Linked DNA regions of Thioclava sp. GXIMD2076. The protein of the gene in region 2 interacts with the protein of the main gene of each other region in a pairwise test. Links are inferred from orthologs where the notes say so. Each region holds a gene or a part of one and is shown on either strand. Other genes may lie near its edges. The genes, in order: glp and mobA.

Region 1 (7,967 bases), 2.2 Mb from region 2 along the record:
ATCTGGTCATTGCGGATGGTTACATCGCCTTGCACGGCATCCTTGATCACCGTCTTGCCCTCGAGCGGCGCTTTCACGCGGATTACGAAAGGCGCGTCGGGATGGGTCGAGGGGTCCGCATCGCGCCACGGGCTGCGGAAGAGGGTGGATTTACCCTCGGCCTTGGCGGTGTCGCGGAAGGCTTGGATCTCGTCCTGGGTCGAGAAGCACTTATAGGCCTCGCCACGCGCCAGCATTTCGTTGGCCACTTCGGCATGGCGGGGCGCGCGCTCGAACTGGCTGATCGGGTCGCTGTCGAAATCGAGGCCCAGCCAGTCGAGCCCTTTCATGATCGCCGCCGTGGCCGCATCGGTCGAGCGCTCGCGGTCGGTATCCTCGATCCGCAACAGCACCTTGCCCCCCATATGGCGGGCATAGAGCCAGTTGAAGAGTGCGGTGCGCGCGCCCCCGATATGCAGGTAGCCGGTCGGCGAGGGGGCAAAGCGGGTGACGATCTGGTCGGACATCGTGAGGGCCTTTCGAGGCGCCATTTAGCGCGCATTAAGCATTTGGAAACCATGTTGCCTGACCGTGGTCGGCGTAGGGTTCCGGTTTCTTTGCGTCGATGAATAAGAGGCACAGCCCGGAAGGACAAGGGTTCGAGCCATCACGCAGGGGCAGCCCGGCCAAATCTTTCGGGGTTTTCTACGGGGCATGGAGGCGTGATGAGCGAGGTTTTCTCGCAAGATCATATGGCTGAACGGGAGAGCCGCTGGTATGCGAGGGCACTGACGGTCCTCGGGCATGCCTCTATGCAGGCCTATCTGCAACTCATGCTCTGGCTGCCGCTGGGGTTGGGGACGGGAATCGGGCTCTGGTTCGGGCTGAAGACCGAGCCGGACGCGCCGGTTTATCTCATGGCAGGGGGCATCGTCGCGCTTGCACTGCTCGGGCGCGGGCGATTGCCAGTAGCACTATGGTTTCCCTGTGCGATGATCGGGGTGATGGCGCTCGGTTTCTGTTTTGCGGGGCTCAGGGCGCATCTGGTGGCCGCCCCCGTGCTGGACTTCCGCTATTACGGCACGATCGAGGGTCGGGTGCTCTCGCTGGATCGCAGCGCCTCGGACAGGCCGCGCCTGCTGCTGGACCGGCTGCGCCTCGACAGGGTCGCGCCGGAGCGCCTTCCTGCGAAGGTGCGGGTCTCGCTGCACGGAACACAGGACCATCTGGCGCTGCGCCCCGGCCAGCGGGTGATGCTGACAGGCTACCTGATGCCGCCGCCGCCCCCTGCTGCCCCTGATGCCTTCGATTTCCGCCGGATCGCCTTTTTCCAGCAGACCGGCGCGGTGGGTTATTCCCGCACCCCGGTGATGCTGATCGATCCGCCGCAAGGGGCCGCATTGCTGGCCAGCCGTCTCCGCGAGCGGCTGTCACGTCTGATCCTCGCCCATCTGCCAGGACAGAACGGGGCCATCGCCAGCGCCATCCTCACCGGTGACCGGTCCGCGTTATCGGAGAGCACGAACGAGGTGATGCGCGCGGCCAATATCTATCACGTCGTGGCCATCTCGGGTCTGCATGTCGGCTTGTTGACGGGGCTCGTCTTTGCCTTTGTGCGGCTTTGCCTTGCGGGGCTCGGGCGGCCCGCGCTGCTATGGCCGAGCCGCAAGATCGCCGCCGTTGTCGCGATCCTTGCGGCCAGCGCCTATCTCTGGCTGTCGGGCGGGCAGGTTTCCACCCAGAGGGCATGGGTGATGGCGGCGGTGATGCTGGGCGCCGTGATCTTCGACCGGCGCGCGCTCAGCCTGCGCAATGTGGCTCTGGCGGCGATCGTCATCCTGATGGCCACGCCTGAGGCACTCCTCAATCCGGGGTTCCAGTTGTCCTTTGCGGCGACCGTCGCGTTGATTTCGGGCCTTGCGCTATGGGTTAGGCTCGCACCGCGCCTGCCGCATGTCCTGCGCGTGCCGATCGGGTTCGGCTCCAGCTCGCTGATCGCAGGGCTGGCAACAGCGCCACTGACCGCAGCCACCTTCCATCGCATGGCCGATTACGGGCTCGTCGCCAATCTTCTGGCAGTGCCTGCTATGGGGATGGTGATCATGCCGGCGGGGCTTCTGGCGCTGGCGCTGGCGCCACTGGGTCTGGGCGGACCGGCCTTCTGGCTGCTGGGGCTCGGAACCGGCTGGCTGCTGGGCGTGGCGCGGATGGTGGCGGGGTGGCCCGGTTCTGTCACCGCCGTCAAGGCGCCGCCCGAACTGGTTGTGGCGCTCCTTGGAGCGGGGGCGGTGGTCTTTATCCTCTCGCGCGGGATCGGGCGGGGGGGCGGGGCGCTCGCTCTGTGTCTCGCGGCGCTTATATGGTGGCAGGCCCCGCGTCCGGCCCTGATCGTTGCGCCCGAAGCCGAGCAGGTCGGATTGATGACCCCTGCGGGGCGGGCGCTCTCACGCGACGGGGCGGGGTTCGTGGCAGGGATATGGCTCGAGGCCGATGGGGATATGGCGGGGATCTCGGAGGCGGCGTCCCGTCCGGCTTGGGCGGGGGACAAAGGCATCCGGCACAGCCATTGGCGTGGTGCGGATCTGGTCCACCTGACCGGTAAGGCCGCGCCCGATCACCTATCCGAGTATTGCCGGAACGGGGCACTGGTGATTATTGCGGCGGAGCTGCCACCTGATCTGCCGCGCGATACCGTGCAATGCCGGATCTGGGACAGGGCGCGGCTGGCGCAAACGGGGGCGGTGTCATGGGGCGAGGATGGGTCGCTGACCTCGGTCCGCGAAAGGGTCGGGCGCAGGCTCTGGACCACGCCCGAGCTTTATCAGTAGTTGCGGATCAGCCCGACAAGCCGCCCCTGCACACGCACCTGATCACCACGCAACATCCGGGTCTCATAGGCGGGGTTGGCCGCCTCCAGTGCGATCATGCCACTGCGGCGATAGAAGCGCTTGAGCGTTGCCTCCGCCTCGTCCACCAGCGCGACAACGATCTCGCCATTCTCGGCGGTGGATTGCTCGCGGATCACGACGATATCGCCATCATTGATCCCAGCCTCGATCATGGAATCACCCCGCACCTCCAGCGCGTAATGACGACCCGCTCCGGCCAGCATGCTTCCCGGCACCGCGACATTATGCGAGACCTCGGAGATCGCCTCGATCGGCACACCCGCCGCTATCCTGCCCATCACCGGCAGCTCCAGCGCATGCACCGCCTCGAGATCCATCGCCTTGGCGGGACGTTCGGGGCGGCCACCGTCTATCACCGCGGGCGTAAAGCCGCTATCACGCTGTTTTTCTTGCGTCTCCGGCATCTTGAGCACTTCGATGGCCCGCGCCCGGTGCGGCAGACGGCGGATGAAACCACGTTCTTCCAGCGCTGTGATCAGCCGGTGGATCCCCGATTTCGAGCGCAGTTCCAGCGCGTCTTTCATCTCGTCGAAAGAGGGCGGAACGCCGTCCTGCTGCAGACGCAGATTAATGAAATTGAGCAATTCCAGTTGTTTGCGAGTCAGCATCTGGGTCTCCGACGAAAATCTAAGCGCGTGTCAAGTCATGTTCGTTTAAAGTTCTACCTGTGTTCCTGTTCCGTGTCAATTCCGGAACGGGATTTTGCTTAGATCAAAGGGAGATAGGAGACTTCATCGCCTTGTTTGAAAGGCCCTTCACCACGTTCACAAATAAGTAAGGCGTCTGCCTGCGCCAGAAGGGACAGCATCGCGCTATCCTGATTGGCGAAGGGGGTGATGCGGGGCAAGCCGTCCGCTTCCTCCAGCGTCGCGCGCATGTAATGGGTGCGCGGACCGGTCGGGCCGAGGTCGCAGCCCAGAATGGCGCGCAGCGGTTCTTGCCGATGTGCACGGCCCTGCATCTTGGCCAACATCGGTTTCAGGAACAACTCGGCGCAGACCGTGGCCGAGACCGGATTGCCGGGCAGCCCCAGGAGGACCGCATCACGCATGCGTCCCGCCATCAGCGGCTTGCCCGGACGCATGGCGATTTTCCAGAAGCTACGCTCGAGGCCCAACTCTGCGGCCACCTCGCCCACCAGATCATGATCTCCCACCGAGGCCCCGCCCGAGGTGACGATCAGATCGGCACCCTTGGCCAGATCGAAGACCAAGCGTAGGCTCTCGCGGTCATCCGCAGCGATCGGCAGCATGCGCGCGATGCCCCCCATCGCCTCGACCTGGGCTGCCACGATGAAGCTATTGGAGGAGAGGATCTGGTCTGGGCCCGGAGGATTGCCGGGCATCACCAGCTCGTCGCCTGTCGCGATGATCGCGACCACCGGTTTGCGATACACCGTGACATTGGCCACATTCATCGCCGCCAGAAGTCCCAGATCGCGGGGCGTCAGCGGGCGTTCGGGATGGAAGAGGGTGCCCTGCGCGAAATCCTGACCTTTGGGCCGGATATTGGCATTGGTGGACAGCTCTGCGGCAAGCGTGAGCCTGCTTCCCTCACGAGTGGTGTTTTCCTGCAGGACCACCACGCCGCCCTCGCGCGGCACGGGCGCGCCGGTGAAGATGCGGATCGCCTCACCCTGTGCGATCTCGCCCTGATAGCTGCGACCGGCGGCGGATTCACCTACCACGTCAAGCTGTGCCGAGGGCAGATGGTCGGCGGCGTCCAGCCAGTAGCCGTCCATCGCCGAGGCCGAGAACGGCGGTTGGGTCAGGCCCGCATGGGCCGGCACGCCCATCACGCGGCCAGCGGCGGCGCGCAAGGGCACGGTCTCGAGGGGCAGGGGCGAGACCAGCGCGAGCACCCGCTCGAGCGCCTCCTCGACAGGGAGCAGGCTCATGCGCCCACCTCGTAGCGGCCCGATTTGCCGCCATCCTTCAGTACGACTTCGATTCCTCCGATCCGCATGGATTTCTCGACCGCCTTGAGCATGTCATAGACGGTCAGGCAGGCTGCCGACACGGCGGTCAGCGCCTCCATCTCGACACCGGTCTGGCCCGTGGTTTTGACGGTGGCTTCGACCCGCACACCGGGCAATGTGTCGTCGGGCACCAGATCCACCGCGACCTTGGTGATCGGCAGCGGATGGCACAGCGGGATCAGATCGGCGGTGCGTTTGGTGGCCTGAATGCCCGCAATCCGCGCGATCCCCAGAACATCACCCTTTTTGGCTGTGCCCTGGATCACATAGGCCAGAGTCTCGGGCGCCATCACCACATGGCCACGCGCCACAGCCACGCGGGCAGTGACGGGCTTGTCCGAAACATCGACCATATGGGCCTGACCGGCGGCGTCGAAATGCGACAGGCTCATGCGCGGGCCAGCAGGGCTTTGGTGGCAGCCGCCACATCGTCCTGACGCATCAGGCTTTCGCCGATCAGGAACCGGCGCGCCCCCACACCCGCCATATCGGCCATGTCTTCGGTGGTGAAGATGCCGCTCTCGCAGACCAGATCGCGGCCTTCGGCGAGGATCACCGGCGCCAGATCGCGGGTCACATCGAGCGTGACGTCGAAGGTTTTGAGGTTGCGGTTATTCACCCCCATCAGGGGCGATTTCAGCTTCAGCGCGCGGTCCAGTTCCTCGCGGTTATGCACCTCGAGGAGCACATCCATGCCATAGTCAAACGCCGCAGCCTCCAGCTCGGCGGCCTGACCGTCCTCGACGGAGGCCAGAATGATCAGGATGCAATCGGCCCCCCAGGCGCGGGCCTCGGTCACTTGATAGGTGTCATACATGAAATCCTTGCGCAAAGCGGGCAGCGAGCACGCCCCCCGCGCCTGCATCAGGAACTCGGGCGCACCCTGGAAAGAGGGCGTATCGGTCAGCACCGACAGACAGGCCGCCCCACCGTCCTCATAGGCTTTGGCAAGGCTCGGCGGGTCGAAATCGGGGCGGATGAGGCCCTTGGAGGGCGAGGCCTTCTTGATCTCGGCGATCAGGCCATAGCCTGCCTCGGATTTCGCAGCCAGCGCCTTGGCAAAGCCACGGGTGGGCGATTGCGCACGCGCCTCGGCCTCGATCCCCGCCAGCGGGCGGGCCTGTTTGGCGGCGGCGACTTCTTCAAGCTTGTAGGCCTTGATCTTGTCCAGAATGGTGCTCATGCCGTGGCCTCCTGCGTGATCTTGGCAAGCGTATCAAGGGCGCGCAGGGCGGCCCCGCTATCGATGGAATGGGCGGCAAGTTCGGCGCCCTCTTTCAGGGTCGTGGCGCGATCCGCCACCACGAGCGCTGCGGCCGCATTCAGCACAACCGCATCGCGATAGGCGCATTTCTCGCCATTGAAGATCGCGCGGAGGGCTGCGGCGTTCTCTGCCGCCGTGCCGCCCACGATATCGCGGAACCGGTGCACCGGCAGGCCCGCATCCTCGGGATGGATCTCGAACTCGCGGATCTTGTCGTTTTCGAGCGCGGCCACGGTGGTCACACCGGTGATGGTAATCTCGTCTGTGCCATCCGAGCCATAGACGAGCCATGCTTTCTCGGAGCCCAGCAGTTGCAGGGTCTCGGCCATCGGCCAGATCAGATCGGGAGCAAAAACACCTGTCAGCTGGCGTTTGACACCTGCGGGATTGGTCAGCGGCCCGAGGATGTTGAAGATGGTCTTGCAGCCCAGCTCGGAGCGGACGGGCCCCACATGGCGCATGGCAGGGTGGTGGACCTGCGCCATCAGGAAGCCGATGCCCGCCTCATTCAGCGAGCGCTGCGCCGCCTCCACGCCGGCCATCACATTGATGCCCAGCTCGCCCTGCACATCCGCCGTGCCCGATTTGGACGAGGCCGCGCGGTTGCCATGTTTGGCCACCGGCACGCCGGCTCCCGCCACCACAAAGGCCGTCGCGGTCGAGATATTGAGCGTGTGTTTGCCATCGCCACCGGTGCCCACGATATCCATCGCGCCCTCGGGCGCATGGATCGGCACACAGGCCGCGCGCATGGCGGCCGCGGCCGCGGCATATTCGCTCACGCTCTCGCCGCGCGCGCGCATGGCCATCAGGAGCCCCGCGATCTGGGCGGGCGTGGCCTTGCCCTCGAACAGGAGCGTGAAGGCATGTTCGGCCTGCGCACGGCTAAGCGGCCCCTCGGAGGCCGCAAAGATCAGCGGTTTCATCGCATCGCTCATCGCTCAGGCCTCTTTCATGTCTTTCAGCGTGACACCGGCATCCTCGAGGAAGTTGCGGATCATCTGGTGGCCATGTTCGGAGGCAATGGATTCGGGGTGGAACTGCACCCCCTCGATCAGCTTCTCCTTATGGCGCAGCCCCATGATGGTGCCATCTTCCAGCCATGCGGTGACCTCGAGACAGTCGGGCAGGGTAGCACGGTCCACCACCAGTGAATGGTAGCGCGTGGCCTGAAGCGGCGAGGGCAGCCCGCGGAACACGCCTTTGCCGTTGTGATGGATGGTGCCCATCTTGCCATGCACGATCTCGGTATGGCGCACGACATCGCCGCCGAAAGCCTCGCCGATGGTCTGCTGGCCGAGGCAGACGCCAAAGAGCGGCAGGTCCGCCTCATAGGCTGCCAGCGTCACAGGCACACAAATCCCCGATTGTGCGGGCGTGCCCGGACCGGGCGAGAGCACCAGTGCCTCGGCTCCCATGCCCATCGCGTCTTGCGTGTTCAGCGCGTCATTGCGCACGACCTTCACATCCGCGCCCACCTCGCCGAAATAATGCACCAGATTATAGGTGAAGCTGTCGTAGTTATCGATGAGAAGTAGCATATGCTCGCCTAACGCCTTCGGGCCGGAACCGGGGAAGCTTTTGGGTCACGTCCGCGCAGGCTTTGCACGTCCGAGCCGATTTCCGGGGTGATCCGGGATGGATGTCGCGCTATAGATGCCCGCAGCGTGGCGCGATGGTCAAGAGCAGGACCCATGATTTCCTGCATCCCGCCCGCGAGATTGGCAAGAACGAGGGAGTTTGCCTTATGGTGCGAGGCCTTTTGTCCGGTGTAGCAGTTGGCGCGATCGTGTCGGTGCTGGGTTTGGGCCTTGTGTCGCTCATTCTGCCGCTGGAC
Region 2 (8,002 bases):
CGAGAGCATCGCATTATGGTTGCCCTTGATGCGCGGCACATTGACCATACCCGCCGAACAACCCAAGAGCACGCCGCCCGGGAAGCTCATCTTGGGCAGCGACTGATAGCCGCCTTCCGAGATCGCCCGCGCGCCGTAAGCCACGCGCTTACCGCCCTCGAGGAGCTTGGCCACCTCGGGGTGATGCTTGAAGCGCTGGAATTCCATATAGGGGAAGACATAAGGGTTCTCGTAGTTCAGATGGACCACGAAACCCACATAGACCTGATTGTTCTCGAGGTGATAGATAAACGAGCCGCCACCCGCATTATTGCCCAGCGGCCAACCCATCGTATGGGTCACGGTGCCTTCGGAATGCTTGGCGGGGTCGATCTCCCAGATCTCCTTCATGCCAAGGCCGAATTTCTGCGGGCAATGGCCTTCGGAGAGGTTATAGCGGTCGATCACGATCTTCGAGAGAGACCCGCGCACGCCCTCGCTGAGGAACACATATTTTCCGCGCAGCTCCATGCCCGGTTCATAGGCAGGCCCCGGCGTGCCATCGGCCTCGCGGCCGAACTCGCCCGCCACGACCCCCGCCACGCGGTCGCCCTCCATGACAAGTTCCGAAGCTGCCATACCGGGGAAGATCTCGACGCCCAGCTCCTCGGCCTGCTCGGCCAGCCAGCGGCAGACATTGCCCATCGATACGATGTAATTGCCCTCGTTCGACATCAGCTTGGGCATCGGCCAATGCGGGATCTTGGTGGCCTTGGTCTCGGTCAGCAGAAGGAAGTTATCTTCCGTCACCGGTGTATTGAGCGGCGCGCCCTTTTCCTTCCAGTCGGGGATCAGCTTCGTCAGCCCCACCGGATCCAGCACAGCGCCCGAGAGAATATGCGCGCCCACCTCGGAGCCCTTCTCCAGCACCACGACCTCCAGTTCGGGGTCGATCTGCTTCAGACGGATCGCCGCAGACAGCCCCGACGGGCCAGCTCCAACGATGACAACGTCATATTCCATCGACTCGCGGGTAATCTCGGTCATAAATCAGGGGCTCCCTAGCTGGCCTTGCGCGTGCTTTTTTACTTCGACTAGCCTACCTTCTTGTTCAAGGCAATGCGACCCCATGTCTAGCGCCATGTGTCGATCGCCGGAAATACGAAACCGACATTCCGCCGATCAGGCGCGAAATTTCGCATCTCGCCGTGGCAGGGCCTTGACACTGCGGCGTCATCCCCGATTTACACTTCACGGACCGCCCAAGGAAAAACAAAACGGCAAAGGGCCTTGCTTATGGAAAAGATACCGCTGACCCGCGCGGGGTTTAACCGGCTGGATGCCGAGCTGAAGAAACTGAAATCCGTCGAACGTCCTGCAATCATTCAGGCGATTTCGGAAGCGCGCGAGCTGGGCGACCTCTCGGAAAACGCCGAATACCACTCGGCGCGTGAAAAGCAGAGCTTTATCGAAGGCCGCATCAAGGAGATCGAGAGCATTCTCGGCCTCGCGCAGGTAATCGATCCGAAAACCATGTCGGGATCGGTGAAATTCAGCGCGACCGTGAAGATCGTCGATGTCGATACCGATGAGGAGAAATCCTACCAGATCGTCGGCGAACAGGAAGCCGATCTGGAAAAAGGTCTCCTGAACGTGAAATCGCCCCTCGCGCGCGCCCTGATCGGCAAGGACGAAGGCGATACCGTCGATGTGCGCACCCCCGGTGGCACGCGCAGCTACGAGATTCTCGAGATTCTCTTCGTCTGAGCTTTCGTATCCGATCCTCCTGACCTGACGGAGCCCGCAGATGGCAACCGAAAAACCCGATCCGTTGAACCGCCCGCTCGATCAGGCCCCGCCCGTCACGGGCGGCGGCATCGGCCGCGGCGAGATCATTGCGGCTGTTCTGAGCCTGATCTGGCTGGCACTGGTCATCGGGATCTGGGCTCTCGCGCCCGTCGGGTCGGAAACGGACAGCTCGACAGGGGCGCTGGGTCTGGTCTTCGCGCTTGTGGGTATCTTCCTGCCCTTCGCGATGATCTGGATCGCCGCCCTCACCGCGCGTTCGGCCCGCGAGATGCGGGCCGAGGCACAGTCTCTGCGGGCCTCTGTGGACACGATGCGTCAGGCATGGGTCACCGAGGCCCGTGCCCGCCGTGATGGCGCGCAGGACAAGAAGCTCGACGAACTGCTCCAGAGCACACGCCAGACCGAGGCTACGATCGCCACTCTGATGGCGAGGGGCGAGGGGCAACTGCTCGAGGCCCATGCCGATACCAAGATGGCCCTGATCAGCCCTGCACCCGCCCGTCCGCTCTACGAGGAGCAGCCGACGCTGGAACTTGGCGCGCCCGTCGATCCGGTCGGCACGCCTGTAACGGTGTCCGATTTCGTACGGGCGCTGAACTTCCCCGATACCGCCGATGACCGCGAGGGCTTCCGTGCGCTGCGCCGCGCACTCGAGGACCGGATGATGGCCAAGCTGATCCGCTCGGCGCAGGATGTCCTGAACCTCATGTCGCAGGACGGCATCTATATGGACGATCTCAAGCCCGACCGTGCGCGCCCCGAACTGTGGCGCCGCTTTGCCAAGGGCGAGCGTGGCCGCGAGGTCGCGGCTCTGGGCGGTGTGCGTGACCGCTCGTCGCTGGCGCTGACCGCCGCACGGATGCGCAACGACACGGTCTTCCGCGATGCGGCGCACCATTTCCTGCGCCAGTTCGACAAGACCTTCGCGGGCTTCGAGCCCAATGCCAGCGATCTGGAGATCTCGGAGCTGTCCGACACCCGTTCGGCCCGCGCCTTCATGCTGTTGGGCCGCGTCACCGGCACCTTCGACTGACCTCAGCCTGATGAGCGGGACTGCCCCGGATCGGGCGCATTGCGCCCGTTATCCCATGGTTTGAGCGGGCGCACCATCATGAACACCGTGCGGTAGAGGAACAGCATCTCCGTCAACCGGCTCTCCCGCACCCGCACGACATGGAAGCCCAGCCGTTCATAGAGCGCCCGTGCCCGCATGTTTTCCTTGATCACATCGAGCCGCAGCTGGACATAGCCGCGCCTACGGGCCTCGGTGCAGACCGCCTCGAGCAACGCTGTGCCGATCCCGCCCGAGCGCTGGTCGGCGCGCACGGACAGCCCGTCCACCACCATCGCCTTATGTTCCTGATCGCGGGCCAGCACCCACAGGCAGGTCAGCCGCCATGCAGCACCGAACAACCCGTAGATTTCCCGCAGATCTGCATTATCGCCTCCCACGAACGCTCCGTGCGCCGTGCGGAACCCCACAATTCCCAGAAGCTCCTGCGTCTCCTCGTTGATCGCGCAAAACCCGTGCGTGCCATCCATCACCCGTTCGACAAAGGCCAGCGCCCGCGGGTCGGGCCCCAGAACACGGCCCAGCTTGCTGCCGAAGGCCTGCCAGTAGAGCTTCGCCGCCGCCGCACGATGATGATCGGGGATGCCCCGCCGGATACGATAGGTCATCGCACGGCCCTCCCCGCGGCAAGCGCCAGATCCTCGGGCGTGTTGATATTGAAGAACGGATCGGGCGGCGCCTCGAATACCACCGCGCGCGCACCCTGCAGAGGCCGCCCCAAACGGCGCTCTCCCGCGCGCAGGGCCCGCGCCACCTCATCGCGCAGGCCCACCGGCCATGCGGCAAAGGTCGGATGCCTGCGCTCTGACGACATGGCCAGCGCTGGTCCCTCCCCCGCAAGGCGCGCGACAAGATCGTATGGCAGGAAAGGCGTATCCACCGCCACCGTGACCACACCCTGTGCGCCCTGCGCCTGCGCCCAATCGAGACCGGCCAGTATCCCCGCCAGCGGCCCCTCGTGCAGATGCGCGGGCGGATCGGGCAGAACGGGGCAGCCCTGAGCCCAGGGCGCAAACCGCGCACCATCACCATTGGCCGAAATCGCCACGCGCTCGACCTGCGGTGCGAACCGCGCCATCACATGTGCCAGAAGAGGCTGACCGCCCAGCGGAACAAGCGCCTTATCGACACCCCCAAGACGACGTCCTTCGCCCCCCGCGAGGATCAGGCCGAAATACCCCAAATTGCCTCCGATACAATTCTGGGCTTGAGAGCGCCCAGACAGGCTTTATGACATGCCCCCACAGACCCCAACTTACAAGAGTAAAGCATCCCCTTGCGTAAGGCATTTCTGCGTGGCGTGATCAGCACGCTCCCCTTCACCCTCGTGATCGCGCCCTTCGGGCTTCTGTTCGGCGTGGCCGCGACCGAGGCCGGTTTCGATCTGGCACAGGTCATGGGCTTCACCATACTGGTACTGGCGGGGGCCTCGCAGTTTTCCGCCATCCACCTGATGAGCGAACATGCCTCGGTGGTGCTGGTCATCCTCACCTCGCTTGCGATCAATATGCGCATGGCCATGTATTCGGCGGCGCTTGCCCCCTATCTGGGCCAGGCAAAACGCTGGCAGCACATGCTGGTGGCCTATTTCCTGATCGACCAGACCTTTGTGACCGCAGAAACCGAATACCGCAGTCGCCCGAACCTGAGCATAGGCGAACGGCTGGCCTTCTATGCGGGCTGTAGCATGATCCTGCCGCCCTTGTGGTTTCTGGCCACACTGCTGGGGGCCTTGGTGGGGGCCTCGATCCCGCAGGAATTCGCGCTGGATTTCGCGGTGCCGATCACCTTTCTGGCGATGATCGCGCCCGTGCTGCGGTCGCTGCCACATATCGCGGCGGCGCTGGTCTCGGTGGTGGTTACGCTCCTCTTGGGCTTTCTGCCCGCAGGCACGGGGCTGTTGGTGGCGGCGGTCTGCGCAATGGTCACCGGTGCTCAGGTCGAGCTATTTGTTGGCCGGATCAAGGCACGGAGGCAATCCGCATGAGCCAGTATAGCACCGCCCAGATCTGGATGATCATCGCGATCCTCGGGATCGGCACTTTCGCCCTGCGCTATGTGTTTCTGGGGCTGGCCGCGCGCAAACCCATGCCCGAATGGTTGCTGCGCTATCTGCGCTATACGCCGGTCGCCGTATTGCCCGGAATGGTCGCGCCACTGGTGCTCTGGCCTGCGGCAACCGACGGCCAGATCGAACCCGCCCGCATGCTGGCGGCCCTGCTGACGCTCGCCGCAGGCATCGCTTCGCGCAATGTGCTGATCGCCATTCTGGCAGGGTTCGCCGCGCTCTATCTGGGGCTGTTCGTCCTGTTCTGAACAGGTGCGCACCGCGCAAAGGAAAAGGGCCCCGAGGGGCCCTTTGTCAGTTCGCGGCTTTGCCGTCCTGAAGCTCGAAGGCTTTCTCGCGGATTTCGGCGGCGCGCGGATCCGTCTGCTGGATCATCAGGACACCCGTATTATTCTCGGGATCGTTGTCATGATAGACGCGATAGGTCGCGCCCGGCAGTTCGGAGAAATAGCGCGAGAGCTTCTTGGGCGACCATGTATGGTGGATCGCCCCGAAGCCCGGCACATCCTTCAGCACGGTCGAGATCGCATTGGCGCAATAGGATTTCCGCGCGGCCCCGTATTTCTCGGCATTCGCGCGGATCTGCTGCGCCTGCGCCATGGTGACCGGCACCTTCTGCTCGATCACGTCCCAACGGTCGCGGGCGTGGTAGTCGATATAGAATTTGCGCATCCGCTCGGTGATACCGAAATGCAGGTCGTTCCGCTCGGGCGAATAGGGGTGATACCATGTGCCCGCCGGATCATAGAGAACCCGCTCCGGCCCGTCGATCATAAGGCCCGAATGGCCACCTGCGCCGGTCTCGCGGCTGACCACGGTGTAAAGCGTGACCGAGGGCGGATCGCCCGACACATAATGGGCTTTGGCAACCGCGTCATCCGGCGCCCAATGCGGTTCAGCCGCACAGGCAGCAAGGCCCAGCAACATGCCCAAACAAACAAGTAGTCGGCGCATCAGCCAGACCCCCTTCAATCTTTTGCAATCACTAGGGGCCAACATCCCCTATCCCGCCTTTGTGAAGCATCAAATCCGGTTGGAGACAACAGCAACACAGGCCCGTGACAGATAAAACCGCAAGCTGTTCTGCCAAGGGCACGATCATAAAAACACGGCCTTAGAACACGCGGGCTCACATCTGGCGCAGGGCTCAGAGCAGATGCCAGAGCCACGCGCCATCCGCGCGCGGCTCGCGCCGCACCTCGCCCAGATGCAGCAGATGGTTGAGATGGGCCACCGCCTCCACCATCGCCAGCCCATAGGTGCCCTCGTCGATCTCGCGCTTGAAAAGCGGCGCGAAACACTCGCAGGCGGTCTTTGGGCCAGCGCCCAGATGCGCGCGCAGGCGGTCCAGCGCGCCATCATGGTTCTGGATCATCTGGGCAAGCCGCGTGGGCAGGCCGGTAAAGGGCAGCTTGTGGCCGGGCAGAACCAGTTGGGTCTCGCGCGCCAGAGGCAGGAAGGACTGCGTGGCCGCCATCCATTCGGCGACCGGATCGGCCTCGGGTTCTGTCGCATAGACACCCAGATTGGCCGAGATCGAGGGGAGCAGCTGATCCCCACCGATCACCAGATCGCCGCTCCAGAAGGTCGCATGTTCGGGCGCATGGCCATTGCCCATCCGCACGTTCCACTCCCGCCCCGCCATCTCGATCCGCTCGCCCTCGACCAGCCGCCGGTAGCCCAGAGGCAGCGGCGCCGTGCAATCGGCAAAGTTGAAAGGCCGTTCCTGCAACCGCTTTTCCAGCATATCCGCCCGCATCCCGGCCGCCCGCCAGAAAGCCACGGTCTGCGGATCGGGGCGGTCCTGCACATCGTGCTGGAGCATCCGCGCCATCAGCCATGCGGTGCGCGTGGTCCACAGCTCGGCGCCCCGCCCCTGCAGCCATCCCGCAAGCCCGATATGATCGGGATGGTGATGGGTGACCACGACGCGGCGCACCGGCTTTTCGGCCAGAGGCCCGTCCAGAAGCGCCATCAATGCCTTGCGACAGGCGGGCCGGTCCACCCCCGGATCGACCAGCGTCCAGCTGTCGCCCTCGTCCAGCGCATAGCCATTCACATGGTCGAGCGCCATCGGTAGCGGCAGCCGGAACCAGAAGATGCGGGGCGCCACCTCGCAGAGCGTGCCCGGGGCGGGCGGCTCGGGCCAGGGATAGCGGATGCATCGGGGGGCGGAGAGAGGGCTTGTCATAGCCCCAAATCTGGAAGCGAAAGCGCCCGAAGTCCAGAGCCCGCCCGCATGGCGGCAACCGCGCCCGCAGAGCGCGGCAGCACCCGCCCGATATGCACCGCCGCCAGCGCCCGACGGTCCGGATCGGCCAGCACAGCCTCCAGATGCGCTCCCGCCCCCAGAACCAGCGCAAGGGCCTGCACCATATCTTCCGCGGCCTCGGCCCGTGTGGTCTGGTCCTGCGAGACCAGCCATTCGACCGCCGCGCGCACGGCCTCGGCCGCCTCCCGGACCGGTGCGGCCAGATCGGGATACTGCCGGTGGGCCCGTGCGGCCTGTTCCTGCACCTCCTGTAACAGCTGACAGGCCATCCGCCCCCCGTCGCGCATCTTTCGGCCCACCAGATCCAGCGCCTGAATACCGTTGGTGCCCTCGTAGATGGCCGTCACCCGCACATCGCGCCAGAACTGCGCGGCCCCCGTTTCCTCGATAAAGCCCATACCCCCATGGATCTGGATACCTGCATCCGAAGCGCGTGCGCCGACCTCGGTGCCATAGACCTTCACGACCGGCGTCAGGAACGCCGCGCGCAGGGCCCAATCTCCCGCAGGATCGGCCCCCGCCATATCCAGCGCCACACCGGCCTTCAGCGCCAGCGCCCGCGCCGCAAACAGTTCGGCCCGCGCCTCTCCCAAGAGCCTGCGGATACCGGCAAACTCGATGATCGGGCGGCCCTGCACCCGCTCGGTGGCAAATTGCGCGGCCTTTTGCAGCGCGGCCTCGGCCACGCCGATCCCCTCCACGCCCACCGACAGGCGCGCATTGTTCATCATGGTAAACATCGCGGCGAGCCCGGCATGGGGCTCCCCCACCATCCAGCCCTTGGCCCCCTCGAAGACCATCA

The links.
Region 1: the proteins of mobA (region 2) and glp interact in binary tests that used the Escherichia coli proteins (3 or more experiments, as listed by UniProt). The link is inferred for Thioclava sp. GXIMD2076 from one-to-one orthologs.

What each region holds. Positions count from the first base shown.
Region 1 is NZ_CP149932.1:2,703,418-2,711,384, reverse strand. Bases 2,688-5,620 are described here. They hold glp (gephyrin-like molybdotransferase Glp), read right to left. Parts: upstream 4,780-5,620; coding sequence 3,595-4,779; downstream 2,688-3,594. Other genes in these bases: trpC (indole-3-glycerol phosphate synthase TrpC), read right to left, coding at 5,255-5,620; moaC (cyclic pyranopterin monophosphate synthase MoaC), read right to left, coding at 4,782-5,258; lexA (transcriptional repressor LexA), read right to left, coding at 2,801-3,496; WDB91_RS13385 (ComEC/Rec2 family competence protein), read left to right, coding at 2,688-2,807. In the rest of the region: gltX (glutamate--tRNA ligase), read right to left, coding at 1-506; more of WDB91_RS13385, read left to right, coding at 705-2,687; more of trpC, read right to left, coding at 5,621-6,049; trpD (anthranilate phosphoribosyltransferase), read right to left, coding at 6,046-7,068; WDB91_RS13355 (aminodeoxychorismate/anthranilate synthase component II), read right to left, coding at 7,072-7,671; WDB91_RS13350 (divergent polysaccharide deacetylase family protein), read left to right, coding at 7,773-7,967. UniProt on the Escherichia coli protein: Catalyzes the insertion of molybdate into adenylated molybdopterin with the concomitant release of AMP.
Region 2 is NZ_CP149932.1:552,277-560,278, forward strand. What follows is about bases 2,255-5,222. They hold mobA (molybdenum cofactor guanylyltransferase MobA), read right to left. Parts: upstream 4,044-5,222; coding sequence 3,465-4,043; downstream 2,255-3,464. Other genes in these bases: WDB91_RS02785 (hypothetical protein), read left to right, coding at 2,255-2,821; WDB91_RS02790 (GNAT family N-acetyltransferase), read right to left, coding at 2,824-3,468; WDB91_RS02800 (AzlC family ABC transporter permease), read left to right, coding at 4,137-4,847; WDB91_RS02805 (AzlD domain-containing protein), read left to right, coding at 4,844-5,176. Also shown: WDB91_RS02775 (electron transfer flavoprotein-ubiquinone oxidoreductase), read right to left, coding at 1-1,026; transcription elongation factor GreA, read left to right, coding at 1,276-1,746; more of WDB91_RS02785, read left to right, coding at 1,787-2,254; WDB91_RS02810 (hypothetical protein), read right to left, coding at 5,223-5,882; WDB91_RS02815 (MBL fold metallo-hydrolase), read right to left, coding at 6,076-7,119; WDB91_RS02820 (acyl-CoA dehydrogenase family protein), read right to left, coding at 7,116-8,002. UniProt on the Escherichia coli protein: Transfers a GMP moiety from GTP to Mo-molybdopterin (Mo-MPT) cofactor (Moco or molybdenum cofactor) to form Mo-molybdopterin guanine dinucleotide (Mo-MGD) cofactor.